3 regions of the Paenibacillus sp. GCM10028914 genome follow, and region 3 is predicted to be linked to each of the others. Evidence: riboswitches for the same ligand, from Rfam matches in the RefSeq annotation. Region 3 holds a riboswitch; each other region holds the start of a gene.

Region 1 (4,954 bases), on a different contig from region 3:
TCATTCTATCTATAATCAATTCTCCTGAGACACATATTCCATTATGATTCTCATTAAAAAGCCATTTATATTTCTTAGATACTAAATAATAATCTCTAAGATGATATAGCTCTGGAATTACTTGATTAAAAATCACACTACTTTCCCCTTCATAGATCCACATCTTGTCATGAAGGTCCTCAGCAATGAACCAAATAGTTTCGTCCTGATCAAAATACTCAAAAAACTTATAAGTTGCATTAACTAAACCAAAACTAAAATTGGGTTCTTTGAGTCTATTGAATCCCAAGTGTAAGCCCTGGGTATAATGAGTTTTAATTAAAAAAGCATCTTCAATATTATTCAAAATACTTCTCCATTGATTCTTACTAACTTCACAAAATCTGTATTTCGGAATGTTGTGTTTCTTACATACTTCTTCTATTTCAAAGCGAACAGATAAATTATTCATCTCTGAAACTCCGTTCATTAATTTTTGTTGTAAAGCTTACGCGACCGCTCCTAAAGGACTTAGCCTCACAGGGTTGGTCGTATGATGAGGATGACTTCTTTTGATAATAATTTTAGAGTCTCTTATACTATCAGATAATCGATCACTTTCAATTCCAGTTTCTTCATATATTTCTCTTATACAAGCAAGTTCGGGATTGTTCATCTCATCAGGTTCGATATGTCCCCCAATTCCTGTCCATAATCCTGGGGCAAGCTTCCTATTTGCAGATCGTTTCATCATCAAAATTTTGTCATTATAATATAGAAATGCGGTAGACATTAATCGAGTGTTCATTCTCATCTCCTAAGGCACTATTCTGTATATTCATTCTCTAAAATGGAAAATAAATATGAATCATGAAATTTCCCTTTAGCCCATATATGTTCTCTTAAATGGCCTTCTTTTTTCATTCCAATTTTACTTAAAACCTTTGCAGATCCAATATTACCTGGACGACATGTTGCATAAACTCTATGTACTTTGAATTTTTCAAATGCTAACTTTAACATTGCTTTTGATACTTCACTTGCATATCCATTTTTCCAGTAATCTGGATTAAAGCAATAACCGATTTCTGCATTTAACTCTTTAATATAAAATCCACATCCACCTATTAATTGATTCGTATCTTTCAATATTACTGCAAGTTCAAAATCGGTTCGGTCAATTGTTTGTTGTTTTTCAATTTGTTCATTGACGTATGCTTTAGTTTCATCTTCATTGTTTGGTCCCCAAATCGTATATTCTGTTACTTTAGGATTAGACGCATATATATGTACATCTGTCCAATCCTTCATTATGAGGTCTCTAATTATTAATCTCGAGGTTTCTATGTGCATCATAAATCCTCCTTAGTAAGTGCTCCGATTTCATATAACGGAAATCCAACATTCTTCTCAGCTAATTCCAAGGCCAGATATCAAAAACCTCATTTACAATCCCTCCAACCACTATATTAGGAAAACCAAACATTATGAACTTGTATTTTAATCGATTCTTCTCCTGGTAATCTGCTCCGTTATGATTGTTTCTAAACTCGTTATAGTTATACAACCACTTTAATCCGATTTGAATATATAGGGCTATTGCTAGACTAATCATCCCTAGTGACATATTAAAGAAAACTAATATTTCATACATTTGTGTTATCCAAACTATAATTAATGATATAAATACGAGTAACAATCCTGATAAAAACCATTTACGCATTTTAACAATCATCCTTTCTTTGTTAATCAACGCTTTCTCAATTAACTGACTTTAACTTCATTCCACATTCCCATTGTGGTTGGCATAGGTACTTTTCGATTCTATGCTGATTTCCTATAACGTTTCTTGTATCTACGAGCCAAGGCTATTATGCATGTATATGTTGTTATATGAATTATTGTGTGTTTGCTTTATGTTGATAATCTATATCACTTATGCATGGTTTTATTACTTTCACTACTTTCCGCATATCCGAATCACTTGAACTCTCCAGATATTAATTTCTCTAAATCTAGTTCAAATAATCCCTCAAAATTTTCTGAACAATCCCCATACGCATATTGTAGTTAATAAAGACCAAGTGCGCTAACACTTGGTCCATACAATTGGCTTGGATAGGTATTCCCTTCTTGGTCAGTTACTGATTCCATATATACTCTAATCTTGATGCTGTTTCTATTGCTCTCTCTACTCCTAATAGTCTTGATACAACATAGAGAGAAGCATCAATTCCAGCAGTAACACCAGCCGACATCACTATCTTACCATTGTCTATATACCTGATGTCATCTATTATTTCACAATCCTTAGGTGCCACTTGTGCTAATAAATCCATTGCCCTTCTATTCGTTGTTACCTTTAGTCCACTTAACAGATTTGCCTTTGCTAACAATAGCGCACCCGTACAAATGGATAATACAAGTTCTGTATCTTTAGAAATACTATTGATCCATGATGTTAAAACCTCATTATTCATTTCTGTTCTAGATCCTATGCCTCCAGGGATAACCAAAATATCAGGTTGAGGACAATCGTTAAAATTATATTTAGGGGAAACTGCAAACGAACTAATCGTATTTATTAACCCAGCTTTCTCACTCACAGTATAAGTATTAAAATCCTTTCCCCAATTGCTCGCGGTAGCAAATACATCGAATGCTCCACAAAAATCTAAACCATCTACATGCTCATACAATAATACCGCTACATTCCTTGTTCTATTCACCCAGACCATCTCCTAAAATAAAATAAGTACTTGATCTCATAAGACCAAATACTTTGCCCAGGCGAACGGCATATGAAGTATGTGCTCCACCGTAGTTATCTACGTTCTCGCCAGTTACACATACCATATTCTTGAAGTTAATTATATCTTACAATTTAGAGATATCAATATATCGAACATGAAATTGTTTTTAATGGCCCTTTGCGATCATTTCTTATAACGTTACCGTGTTCACGACGTCCCCCACCTTAAGGCTGCGTAGCAAATCGCCACGATGCAGTTAGGTGGTGCCGATATGTCCCGGCATATACTTCCTCGACTTTACTCCAGGGAACGCGGCGGCTTGTTCGATTTTATGTAATGTCACATTCCTTCCACATTCTGATTACTTCTTTTAATTCTAGATCTTCAAATTGCATTTTATAGATATCCGGTTTCTTTAATTGATCTAAGAACTCCAAGCCATAATTAGTATCAAAATGATTCATCATCAAAGTCATTACAAGACCGTGTGTTCCAAGAACAATTTTCTTCCCTTGGTGTTCTTTTAATATGGTTTTGAGCACTCCGATTGACCTATTCTGGCAATCTGCGTTAGATTCACCACCTGGTAGTGCATACTCAGGGTTGTAGAAGTTATTTCTAATATTAGACATTAGATCAATAATATAATCTGAAGCAAATTGACGTTCCCTAAGATCTTCAAAAGTTTCTATCTCTAAGTTTAAGTGTTGAGCCAATCCCTCAACACTCAGTACGGCTCGAGAATATGGACTTGAAATAATTATGTCTATTCCTTCATCAATAAGTAACTTCGTTACTTTTTCAACATCCAACTTACCCTTTGCGGTAAGTCCTCTTGTTCTCTCATTCCCTTCATCGTATGGTGATTCAGCATGCCTAACCATATAGATTGTGGTTATCATACAGACCTCCTTAAGTCGCTATCATATGTACTTTACTGTGATTTCACATAACGTCGCTTAAGGCGCTTAGCGCCGGGTCGAAAACTTAGCCTCGCAGGGTTGTGAGCTGAATCCTCCACTGCACTCCCATCTTGCGGATCAAGGGCGAAGGTCGAAGCGTAGATGTGTTGTTATAAGACGAGAATCTTCGATTCTCACAGATGAATTTACTCCCACATTCTCGTCACTTCAATTAAATCTCGATCTTTAAATCTTAATTTGTATATATCAGGTATTGTAGTCGATTCCCAAAAGCTATACCCATATTGTTTATCAAAGTAATTCAATATCAATGTCATGATATCACCGTGTGTTCCAACTACAATCTTCTTTCCTTGATGAATTTCAATGATCCTATCAATGACGGTAATTGCACGCAATTGCGCCTCTTTACTAGACTCTCCTCCTGGGAAAGAATAATCAATATCTTCAAATACGCGATGCTTTGCTTCCTTAAACGTAACTGAGGTAAATTCACCAATGATTCTTTCACGTAAGTCTTCTTCTATAGTTATCTCTTTATGTTGATCATTTGATGTTGGTCGGATCGTTTCGATTGATCTCATGTAAGGACTTGAGACAAAAATCTCTATGTGTACCGATTTAAAAATTTCTAGTATCGTTTGTGAATCTCCTTTTCCTTTTTCTGATAATCCTCTGGTTCTTTCTTTACCTTCTACATATCCAGACTCTGCGTGTCTAACAAAATACAATTTGGTTTCCACTACTTCTATCTCACCACTTTCTTTAATCAACATTGCAATGGTTTCAGCTAACGTCTTTATATTCACGACCCTCACTAGCTTAAGGCGCGAATGCGACGGATCGCCAGACTTAGCCAGTGTAATGTTGTCCGGCTGTATTCGCTTTCTGAAATCCCCCCTGCCGGACCGAGGGCGTTTGCCCGATGCATGAATATAATCTTATAAGATGTCAGCACCTTCTTCGAAAAGAATTCATACTAAGCTTTATAAGATCTCAAATTCCGTATATTTTTCAGCCCACTCCGAAAAGGACATCGTGTCATCCCAAGTTACCTCGCCAATTGCCTTGGCACATCCCCAATCCAACACTCTTTGATGAAGCATATGAATTTTAATTCTTGCATTGAAGGCTTCTTTGTCTTCACAACGATTGAAATACTCTCTGATAAATAGCTTGGCATGTTCTTCTTCATCTTCATCTATATACATGATAACTATTCTTGGTAGGTCAGCTATGCCATCGCCAAAATACCCAGTTGTAAAATCAAAGATTCCACCTAACATCCAGTCCTCGGTT
Region 2 (4,954 bases), on a different contig from region 3:
GATTCCCACGGTGCTTATTCGGGTAGTGCGATTGTCAAAGATAATAAATTACATTTGATATATACAGGCAATACACGAGATAGCAAATGGAATCGGCGTCCCTATCAATGCTTGGCCATAATGAATGAAGAGGGTTTCATAAACAAGCAGAACACACCGCTTGTAGACCATGTTCCCGAAGGTTATACCGATCATTTTCGTGACCCTAAGGTCTGGAAAGACGATGATATGTATCGCTTTGTCATCGGTGCCCAAAGAGAAGATTTAACTGGAGCAGCAGTAGTGTATGAATCTTCTGACTTTAAAGAATGGCGGTATCAAGGAGAGATCAAGACAAACCTAGGTCATTTCGGATACATGTGGGAATGCCCTGATTATTTTGAATTGGAGGGAAAGGGGGTATTCATCTTTTCTCCACAGGGATTAACTCCAGAGCAAGACAGATTTCAGAATATATATCAATCTGGTTATTTAATCGGGAAGCCGCTAGATCGAAAAACCTTGGAGTTGGATCATGGAGAGTTTGAGGAACTGGATCGAGGATTTGACTTTTATGCACCTCAAACGATGGTTGATGAGAAAGGACGCCGGATAATGATAGCTTGGATGGGTCAGGCTGAGGTTGCTTACCCAACGGATTCCCATGGATGGGCGCATTGCTTAACGATTCCGAGGGAGCTTAAAATTCGTCATGGAAAACTGATTCAACAGCCTGTACCGGAATTGCAGAAGCTTCGGGGGCGGTCGATTGTAATACAAGATATGATCGAGAATGAGGTTCGAACCTATGAGGGAGTAAGAGGTACAACCTTCGAAATGGTATGCGAGTTTAGTGCTGTGAAGGCTGCTGCGGTTGGGATTGTCATTCGTGCGAGTCAGCAAGAGCAGACGATCATTCGATATGATAAAACCAACAAAAAAATAACGCTAAATCGCGCAGAGTCTGGCAATCTGAGTGACGGTACAAACAATGCGATTAGATCGTGTAGGTTGGATAGTGAGAACATTAAATTTCACCTTTTTGTAGATACATCCTCTGTTGAGGTTTTTATAAATGATGGCGAAGAGGTATTCACGAGCAGGATATTTCCGCAATCAGGCAGCGAGGAAATTCGCTTCTTCACTGAAGAGGGCAGTGCACATATGACAATGACAAAATGGGATCTTGCACAAGCAGTAGACTAATAATAAAAGGGGAGAAGGAAGAATGGCGAATAATCATGATATTGCAAAATCAGTAGTAGAAGCAATTGGCGGGAGAGAGAATATTGCTTCTTTTGCTCACTGTGCAACAAGGCTTCGTATTATGGTTCACGATGAGAAGAAGATTGATCAGAAAAAGGTAGAGAATATCGAGAAGGTTAAAGGCGCTTTTTTTAACTCGGGCCAATATCAGATTATCTTTGGTACCGGTACGGTTAATCAAATATTTGAAGAGGTCGAAAACCTTGGATTAGAAAGCACAAGTAAAGAGGCGTTAAAAAGCGAATCAAAGAAATCAGGGAATGCTTTTCAACGTGCAATTCGTACTTTCGGTGACGTATTCGTTCCGATTATCCCCGTATTGGTTGCAACAGGATTATTTATGGGACTTCGGGGGTTACTGACACAAGAACAGGTGCTTGCGTGGTTTGGTGCAACACCAGCTGATATTTCACCGAACTTCCTGCTCTTTACACAGGTGCTAACGGATACGGCATTTGCGTTCTTGCCTGCTTTGGTTGCTTGGTCCGCATTCAGAGTATTTGGCGGTAGTCCGGTCCTCGGGATTGTCTTAGGCTTGATGCTTGTAAATCCTGCATTACCTAATGCTTATGAAGTAGCTAATGGGTCATCAGAAGCACTTATATTCCTTGGATTTATACCGGTTGTTGGATATCAAGGGTCCGTTCTGCCAGCTTTTTTTATGGGATTACTAGGTGCGAAATTTGAGCGTTTTCTTAGAAAGAGAATTCCTGAAGCCATTGATTTGATCGTAACACCATTCTTAACCCTTGTTGTCATGATTATTCTTGGACTATTCGCGATTGGTCCCGTATTCCATTCAGTTGAAGAAATCGTTCTGAACGCAACAACGTTCGTGTTAGAACTTCCTTTCGGTTTGGCAGGACTTCTCATTGGCTTCCTTAATCAGATTATTGTCGTTACGGGTGTGCATCATATCTTTAACTTTTTGGAGATCCAATTACTTGAGCGGACAGGAGCCAATCCATTTAACGCAATCGTCACAAGCGCGATGGCTGCTCAAGGCGCAGCTTGTCTTGCAGTAGGCATGAAGACGAAGAATAAGAAGCTGAAAGCGTTGTCGTTCCCGTCTTCGTTCTCCGCATTATTGGGTATTTCAGAACCAGCTATATTTGGTGTCAACCTGCGTTATGTTAAGCCGTTTGTTATGGGTTTAATCGGTGGGGGTGTAGGCGGATTCATGGCATCGCTATTCCAGCTTAAAGCTACTGGTATGGCAGTCACCGTTATACCAGGAACGCTCCTTTACTTGAATAGCCAGCTTCCACTTTATATCCTCTGTAACATAGTAGCCATGGCAATAGCATTTGCATTAACCTGGTTCTTTGGGTTTAATGATAAAATGCTGGATGAACTGAGTTTGAAAAATAAATAGTAGATATAGAAAGCTCGCCGCATTGCTGGCGAGCTTTTTTCTTGTACGGAGAAGAAGTTACTTCTGCTGGAGAACATTGTATAATGAGTGACAGAAAGCTTAAATGTGAGGAGTCGTGCATCATGTTTAGAGGTTGGAAGCTATCTGTGCTTGGCATAGTGATTGTCGGCATCACTGCCGGGATCGCGCCCCAGTTCGGATTAATCGACTATTACAGATCTATATCCATGTTCATTTTATTCGTCTTGTTTATCGTAGCACTAGAAGTGATGGATCGATTCAACCGCCGAAAAAAAGAATAATAACATCCCAAAGATAGATGCGCATTGCTTCAAAACGTGATATATTTAACAAAAGTCACTATGTGTAACTGGCGTAGCATGGAACACCATGAGGGAGCACATAGATAACAGCCGTACGCCTGGGCAGAGGTAAGGAGATTCTCGAAGAATCTCCTTACCTCTTTGTGTTTTATAAACATAACTTGTCGAAAGGGCTGGTAAACATGAAGAATGAACCATTGATCTTGGATGGTAATCAAGTCGCAAATCGTATTAAAGAGGAATTGAAAGAGCGTGTCGAACAATTGGTACAGAATGGAGTTACGCCTTGTTTGGCAACTATACTTGTCGGTGATGACCCTGCCTCAGAGACATACGTTCGAATGAAGGGGAATGCCTGCAAGAGACTCGGGATCGATTCCAAACGTGTAGTGCTGGAAAGCTCAACTTCTACGGAAGAATTAATTAACGTTATTCGTGATCTAAATAATGATCCGTCTGTTCACGGTATATTGCTTCAGCATCCGGTCCCGCATCATATTGATGAACGCGCTGCTTTTGAAGCAATCTCGATTGAAAAAGATGTAGACGGTGTTACCATGCTTGGATTTGCTCAAAATGCATTTGGGCAGGCAGCCTTTCCTTCCTGTACGCCAGCAGCTATTCTGGCAATTATGGACGAATACCAGATTCCGATGGAAGGAAAGCACGCTGTCGTTGTAGGCAGAAGTCCGATTCTCGGAAAGCCGGTGTCAATGATGCTTCTGAATCGGAATGCTACCGTGACCATTTGTCATTCCAGAACGCAAAATTTAGACCAACTGGTATCCCAAGGGGATATCGTTGTGGCGGCAGTCGGAAAACCTAACTTCATTCAAGGAGATTGGATCAAGCAAGGCGCAGTTATTATGGATGCTGGATACAATGAAGGCAATATCGGAGATTGTGATTACGATGCTTGTTATGAGCGTGCAAGTGCGATAACTCCTGTTCCCGGTGGTGTTGGGCCGGTTACGATCGCTACATTACTGAAGCATACGGTTGATGCTGCGGAGAAGACCGTGAATTAAACGTAACAACAATGTAAGTATCATGAGACGGCTATTTATCCTGTATGGATGAGTAGCTGTTTCTTTTCATATGAAAATTTTGAATTGATTAAGATTATGCTACAATGATTGCTAAGTACGAATACCCTGAGACTACATTCTTGAACTTACGAACAGGAGGGCAAATATGGAGTGGTTAGCTGTACAGCCCTATTATAAAATCCGGAGAGAAGTTGGAAGTACGGAACAAAGAACGATTGAGGAAAACCGTACTTTATATTTGTATAATGATAAGATCGTAACTCAGTATCGTGAGTTTCCGATAACCGATGTGTTTGACGTGTCTTATCGTAAGATGGGGGAAACGGGTGGATTTCTTTATCTGCATACGAAGCTAGGTGTATATTCGTATACGGTTAAAGATAACCCAGCCAGCTTCATTAAAGCTTTCAAAAGTCTGTAATCAAGTGGGCCTGAATTACTCGGTTGTACGGATGATTCTGATGTATTCTCGCGGATAAAAGGACGCGGCACCATTGTTTGTTTCTTTTAGGCTGCGATTGTTTAAATGATCTGTATAGCTAAATGGCTCTAGGTTTGATTCAGGGTAATGTATTCGGTTAATATGCCTGTCCATCAACGCTGCCCCGATGATTAGAAAGGCGAACAGCGTAACACAAACGGTGACTTTCCGGGTAATCATTATTATCACTCCTCACCTAAGAGTGATTCCCCATCTCAGATTTTTCATTCATAATTCTTTTGACAAAAGCGCCAAAATTAAGCTATACTGATTCTCAGTTTGAGACTGAACGCGAACTATATATGGAAATAACCGGAGGAGCCTGCCAACAGCGGGCTCTTTTTGCGTTTTTTTGGTCTTACGATCTATGTATTGGTAATAATTTTGGCAATACTAAGGAAAGATTACATTTTTGGGCTAAGGAGGAATCAACTTGTCGCTGCTTCACGTCGCCATTATGGTACCTATTCTTTTTGCCGTT
Region 3 (4,954 bases):
CGGCGAAAGCTGATGGCAATAAAGCGACAGAAGAAAGAGAAAGCGCGGCTTCCAGTGAACCAGAAGTGCGGTTCTTCCTGTGGGATCTGTTCGCAGGTATTTGGGATTGGATGACAGGGCTGTTTGCTTAAGTAGAATAGACATGTATGAGTGCATCCTTCACCTAACAAGAGCCATGGCTAAGTGCGGGTGATAGACCAAGAAGAGATGATTGTCGTCATTCGTGGTGGAATATGATACAATTTTAAGTAGAAGAGTGCTTTCTCTTTAGCGCAGGACCTGTTGCAGGTTACCCGTGGCTGGAGGATACAAGCGCTTTTTCTTTTGGGATAACTGACAGAAGACATTCACAATCCATTCTGTTGGCACGCTGAACAGATTGCTTGCAGGATGATCTACTATATAGAAAGTTTGGGATGACGATGGAACGAGAACGAGAACGGGAAGAGAACGGAATTCACGGACAAGAACTTCAGGAACGGAAGACAGTCACAACCATGTGGCGGATATGCCTGAATGATAACGACAGTATGCCAACCAGCAATATGGACTCTTTCAAGGTGGGCAACGCAGATGAGGATGCTCGTGTATTGAAGGAAGCGGGCGAAGTGCTTGCTGCAGGCGGAACGGTAGCTTTTCCGACCGAAACGGTGTATGGCCTTGGCGCGGATGCTGGAAATACTGCTGCGGTGGAACAAATATTTGCGGCCAAAGGGCGTCCGTCGGACAACCCTCTTATCGTGCATATTTCCGATCTGTCACAGCTCGAGGATCTTGTTCTTGGTGTGAATGATACAGAGCGGCGTTTGATGGAAGCTTACTGGCCGGGACCGCTGACACTGGTCTTACCTGTGAAGCCAAGCGCGGTATCCCCGCGCGTGACAGCTGGGCTGGATACGGTTGCGATCCGCATGCCGGATCATAAGGTGGCGCTGGCACTGATCAGCGCCGCAGGCTGTCCGCTCGCGGCACCGAGCGCGAACCGTTCTGGCCGGCCGAGCCCAACGCTGGCCAGCCATGTGTTTGAGGACCTGGCCGGCAGCATCGACGGCATTCTCGACGGCGGCCCCGCCGGGGTCGGTGTCGAGTCGACGGTCGTGCAGGTAGGCCAGGACGGTGCCGTGACGGTGCTTCGCCCCGGCGGCGTCACGGAAGAGCAGCTTGCCGCCATTGCGGCAAGCGTGCAGCGCGACCCGGCGCTTACGCGCGCCGGTGGCACTGACAGCCCGGCGCCTCGCTCGCCGGGCATGAAGTACACGCACTACGCACCCAAAGGTGCGCTGTGCATCGTACAAGGGCGGACGGCAGACGCTGTGTCCGCCAAGATCCAGGCCGAGCTTGACGCCGCGAAGGCGCGCGGAGAAAAGACCGGTGTGCTGTCGTTCGACGAGCACATCGGTCACTACCGCGCAGACGTCGTCGTCTCGCTCGGCAGCTTGGCCGCACCTGAGGAAGCGGCTAAGCGGCTTTACGCCGGGCTGCGCCAATTCGATGAAGAGGGCGCGACCTTTCTCCTGGCTGAATCCTGCCCGGAGAAAGGCCTTGGCGCCGCAGTGATGAACCGGCTGCTTAAGGCGGCAGGCCATCATATTTTACTAGCAGATGAAATGGATTAATGAGGTTGCTGCCACGATAAATTAGGTGAGGCCGCATGATTAGGACGGGTTTCTCTCTGACCCCCTCGATGCAAAATCAGGTATGAATCGCCCCTTGTCCGCATATGGTGTACAAGACCATAGGGACTTGGGGGAAATTCAGATGTTGGAAACTTCAATCCAATCAGGGCAGCTCGCGACCATCTTAATTATGGCTGTGGCGCTCGGGCTTGATGCATTTTCATTAGGAATTGGCGTTGGCATGAGAGGTATCCGGCTGAGACATATCCTGATGATCAGTTTACTGATCGCCTTTTTTCATATGATCATGCCGTTGATCGGGCTGGTTGCCGGCCGATATGTTGGAGCTTTGCTCGGACAAGTTACGGGGTTTGCCGCAGGAGGTCTCCTTGTGCTTCTTGGTGGACATATGATCTGGAACTCTTTTCGAAAAGAAGAGGGAGGGTTTGTAAATCCCACAACGCTGCTCGGCATGCTACTGTTTTCACTCAGCGTCAGTATCGACTCCTTCTCAGTAGGTGTCTCGCTGGGGATGTTTGTGAAAGATATGCTGCCGATTGTCATTTCATTTGGTGTTATTGGCGGGCTTATGTCCATCTTAGGGCTGACAATTGGTCGGCAGGCAGCTAGCAAACTTGGTGAATACGGAGAAATGTTAGGCGGCGTCATTCTGCTTGCATTTGGTTTGATGTTTATATTTTGATACAATAACGGCAGTAAAGTATACAATTTAGGGGAGGTGGAGACCGTGAAAAACATATTGTTCGTTTGTACCGGCAACACCTGTCGCAGTCCGATGGCTGAAGGTATGCTGCGTAAACTTGCCAAGGGGAGAGGAATCGCCCTTGAGGTACGTTCTGCTGGTGTTGCAGCTATTGAAGGAATGCCGATTTCATCACATGCGGAGTCGGTGCTTCGGGATCAGCAAATCGAGGATGGATTGACATCTAAACCTTTAAGCATAGATTTGGTGGAATGGGCAGATCTTATTCTGACATTGACATTATCCCATAAGCAGTACGCGATTCGTCAGTTCCCCTATGCTGCGGACAAAGTTCACACGTTAAAGGAATACGTTGAGAATGATGAGCGGGTGCTTCGTGATTTGCAAGAACAGGACAGTCTTCTCGCGTCGATGGAGATGACGAGATCTCTTGGCGGCGAGTTGCTGGAGCAGGATAAAGTAAGACTTATTGAACTCAGACAGCGGATTCCGAGCTTTGATATTTCCGATCCATTCGGCGGCTCTCTCGAGGATTATGAGGCAACGGCAGCGGAAATCCGTTCAGCGTTGTTTCGCTTACTGGACAAACTGGATCTTGAGAATAAATAGGAATTGGATCACATATACGCAAATTATCCGTTGCTTTTCCTCAGCGTTTGATTTAAGATGAAGGGGAAAAACACGGATTCCGGTGTAACTGGCGACGAAGTGGATGAAACCACGATGGAGCACCGGAAACATACGGCCGGTCGCCTGGGCAAAGAGCATTTGGTGCACATTTCACGTGCGCGGACTGCTCTTTTTTTCGTCTTTTGATGACAATTTGGGTTATAATGATACAAGTTGTTGTACGCGCGTTTTGCGATATTCTGCAAAAATGCGAAAGACAAAAGATGAAACTTATTAGGGGGTTTTTCATATGAAAATCGCATTGGGCACAGATCATGCCGGTATTCGTTTGAGAGAAGAAATTTCACAGGTCATTCGTAGCCTTGGACATGAGGTTGAAGATTTGGGCTGTGGTTGTTCTGATTCGGTAGATTATCCTGATTACGCGCTTCCGGTATGCGAGAAGGTTGTTTCCGGAGAGGCTGATCGTGGAATTCTAATCTGCGGAACGGGAATCGGTATGAGTATTGCAGCGAACAAGGTGCCGGGCATCCGCTGTGCGCTGACGCATGATGTGTTTTCGGCAAAAGCTACCCGTGAGCATAATGACAGCAACGTGCTTGCTCTCGGTGAACGAGTGGTAGGACCTGGACTCGCAGCAGAAATCGTAACCGCTTGGCTTGAAACGGAGTTTAGTCAAGGTGAGCGGCATGTGGGCAGAGTGAACAAGATTAAAGCGATCGAGGAACGTTACTTGAAGAAGTAAGTTCATTCCAGGAATGACGGTAACTTTGCATAAAGCAGTTGCATTCAGACGAACTCCATGGAGGGCTGTGACATGACAGATTACCCGATTGATCATGCGTTGAAAGAGCAAACCGTGACAGTTGTGAAAGAGTTAGCCGAGGCTGCAAGTCTTGGACCAGGCAAGGTGCTGGTTGTTGGAACGAGCACTAGTGAAATTGTGGGTCGCCGGATTGGTACCGGTGGAGCGCTCGAAACAGCTAATCAAGTGCTGGATGCCATTATGGAAGTACAAACAGCGTATGGTTTTTACACCGCTTTTCAGTGTTGCGAGCATTTGAACCGTGCACTTGTGGTGGAGCGCGAATTGCTTGAACACTTGGGACTAACAGAAGTTGCTGCTGTACCGGTTCCGCATGCGGGCGGTTCCATGGCTTCTGCGGCTTATCGCCGTTTTAAAGACCCGTGTCTTGCAGAGAGTATCTTAGCTCATGCTGGCGTAGATATCGGTGAGACGATGATTGGAATGCATCTGCGCCGTGTTGCGGTACCTTTTCGCCCAAGTATCCGGTATATCGGAGAGGCGCGTGTGACTGCGGCTTTCACGAGACCGAAGCTAATCGGCGGGGAGAGGGCCAAGTATCGGTTGGAGCAGGAGAACGATTCATCAGCATGTGATTAAGTTTGGGCTGTGATTGATGATGTACCATATAATTATTTAATTTTGGGGAGGAACCTTTAATGATGGAGAATTTGCGTAAGCAAGACCCGGCTGTCCTGGAAGCTATGAATTTGGAACTGAAACGTCAACGCAGCAATATTGAGCTTATCGCTTCCGAGAATATCGTGAGTGAAGCAGTTATGGAAGCGATGGGTTCCGTACTGACTAATAAATATGCTGAAGGATACCCAGGCAAACGTTACTACGGCGGTTGTGAACGTGTTGATATTGTGGAAGATCTGGCTCGTGACCGTGCAAAAGAATTGTTCGGTGCAGAACATGTCAACGTTCAGCCTCACTCTGGAGCACAGGCGAACATGGCTGTATATTTGGCTGCATTGAAGCCTGGTGACACTGTACTTGGTATGAATTTGGCACACGGCGGGCACTTGACCCACGGAAGTCCTGTTAATGCATCTGGTCTTTTGTATAACTTTGTTGCTTATGGTGTTCAGGAAGATACGTTCCTTATCGACTACAACGAAGTACGCAAAGCGGCTTTCAAGCACCGTCCACGTCTGATCGTTGCAGGCGCAAGTG

Evidence for each region. A riboswitch is a leader RNA that binds a small molecule or an ion and turns the genes downstream of it on or off. The one in region 3 is predicted to bind ZMP and ZTP.
Region 1: it holds a riboswitch for ZMP and ZTP, as region 3 does, so the genes downstream of both, ACFQV5_RS17895 (DJ-1/PfpI family protein) here and rpiB (ribose 5-phosphate isomerase B) in region 3, are expected to answer to the same signal.
Region 2: it holds a riboswitch for ZMP and ZTP, as region 3 does, so the genes downstream of both, ACFQV5_RS10520 (bifunctional 5,10-methylenetetrahydrofolate dehydrogenase/5,10-methenyltetrahydrofolate cyclohydrolase) here and rpiB (ribose 5-phosphate isomerase B) in region 3, are expected to answer to the same signal.

What each region holds. Positions count from the first base shown of each region.
Region 1 is NZ_JBHTFO010000017.1:80,306-85,259, forward strand. Features, by position in the region: gene ACFQV5_RS17875 (DUF6756 family protein) at 1-451, opposite strand, end outside; gene ACFQV5_RS17880 (NUDIX domain-containing protein) at 488-787, opposite strand; gene ACFQV5_RS17885 (GNAT family N-acetyltransferase) at 805-1,332, opposite strand; gene ACFQV5_RS17890 (hypothetical protein) at 1,394-1,702, opposite strand; gene ACFQV5_RS17895 (DJ-1/PfpI family protein) at 2,121-2,717, opposite strand; ZMP/ZTP riboswitch at 2,757-2,836, opposite strand; gene ACFQV5_RS17900 (histidine phosphatase family protein) at 3,062-3,634, opposite strand; gene ACFQV5_RS17905 (histidine phosphatase family protein) at 3,841-4,431, opposite strand; gene ACFQV5_RS17910 (phosphotransferase family protein) at 4,642-4,954, opposite strand, start outside.
Region 2 is NZ_JBHTFO010000012.1:41,647-46,600, reverse strand. Features, by position in the region: gene ACFQV5_RS10535 (glycoside hydrolase family 32 protein) at 1-1,185, shown strand, start outside; gene ACFQV5_RS10530 (sucrose-specific PTS transporter subunit IIBC) at 1,208-2,620, shown strand; gene ACFQV5_RS10525 (hypothetical protein) at 2,743-2,922, shown strand; ZMP/ZTP riboswitch at 2,977-3,054, shown strand; gene ACFQV5_RS10520 (bifunctional 5,10-methylenetetrahydrofolate dehydrogenase/5,10-methenyltetrahydrofolate cyclohydrolase) at 3,126-3,971, shown strand; gene ACFQV5_RS10515 (hypothetical protein) at 4,138-4,413, shown strand; gene ACFQV5_RS10510 (hypothetical protein) at 4,429-4,653, opposite strand; gene ACFQV5_RS10505 (Na+/H+ antiporter subunit A) at 4,907-4,954, shown strand, end outside.
Region 3 is NZ_JBHTFO010000008.1:61,210-66,163, reverse strand. Features, by position in the region: gene spoIIR (stage II sporulation protein R) at 1-131, shown strand, start outside; gene ACFQV5_RS06820 (L-threonylcarbamoyladenylate synthase) at 417-1,616, shown strand; gene ACFQV5_RS06815 (manganese efflux pump MntP) at 1,759-2,319, shown strand; gene ACFQV5_RS06810 (low molecular weight protein arginine phosphatase) at 2,365-2,949, shown strand; ZMP/ZTP riboswitch at 3,024-3,106, shown strand; gene rpiB (ribose 5-phosphate isomerase B) at 3,260-3,715, shown strand; gene ACFQV5_RS06800 (TIGR01440 family protein) at 3,788-4,375, shown strand; gene glyA (serine hydroxymethyltransferase) at 4,435-4,954, shown strand, end outside.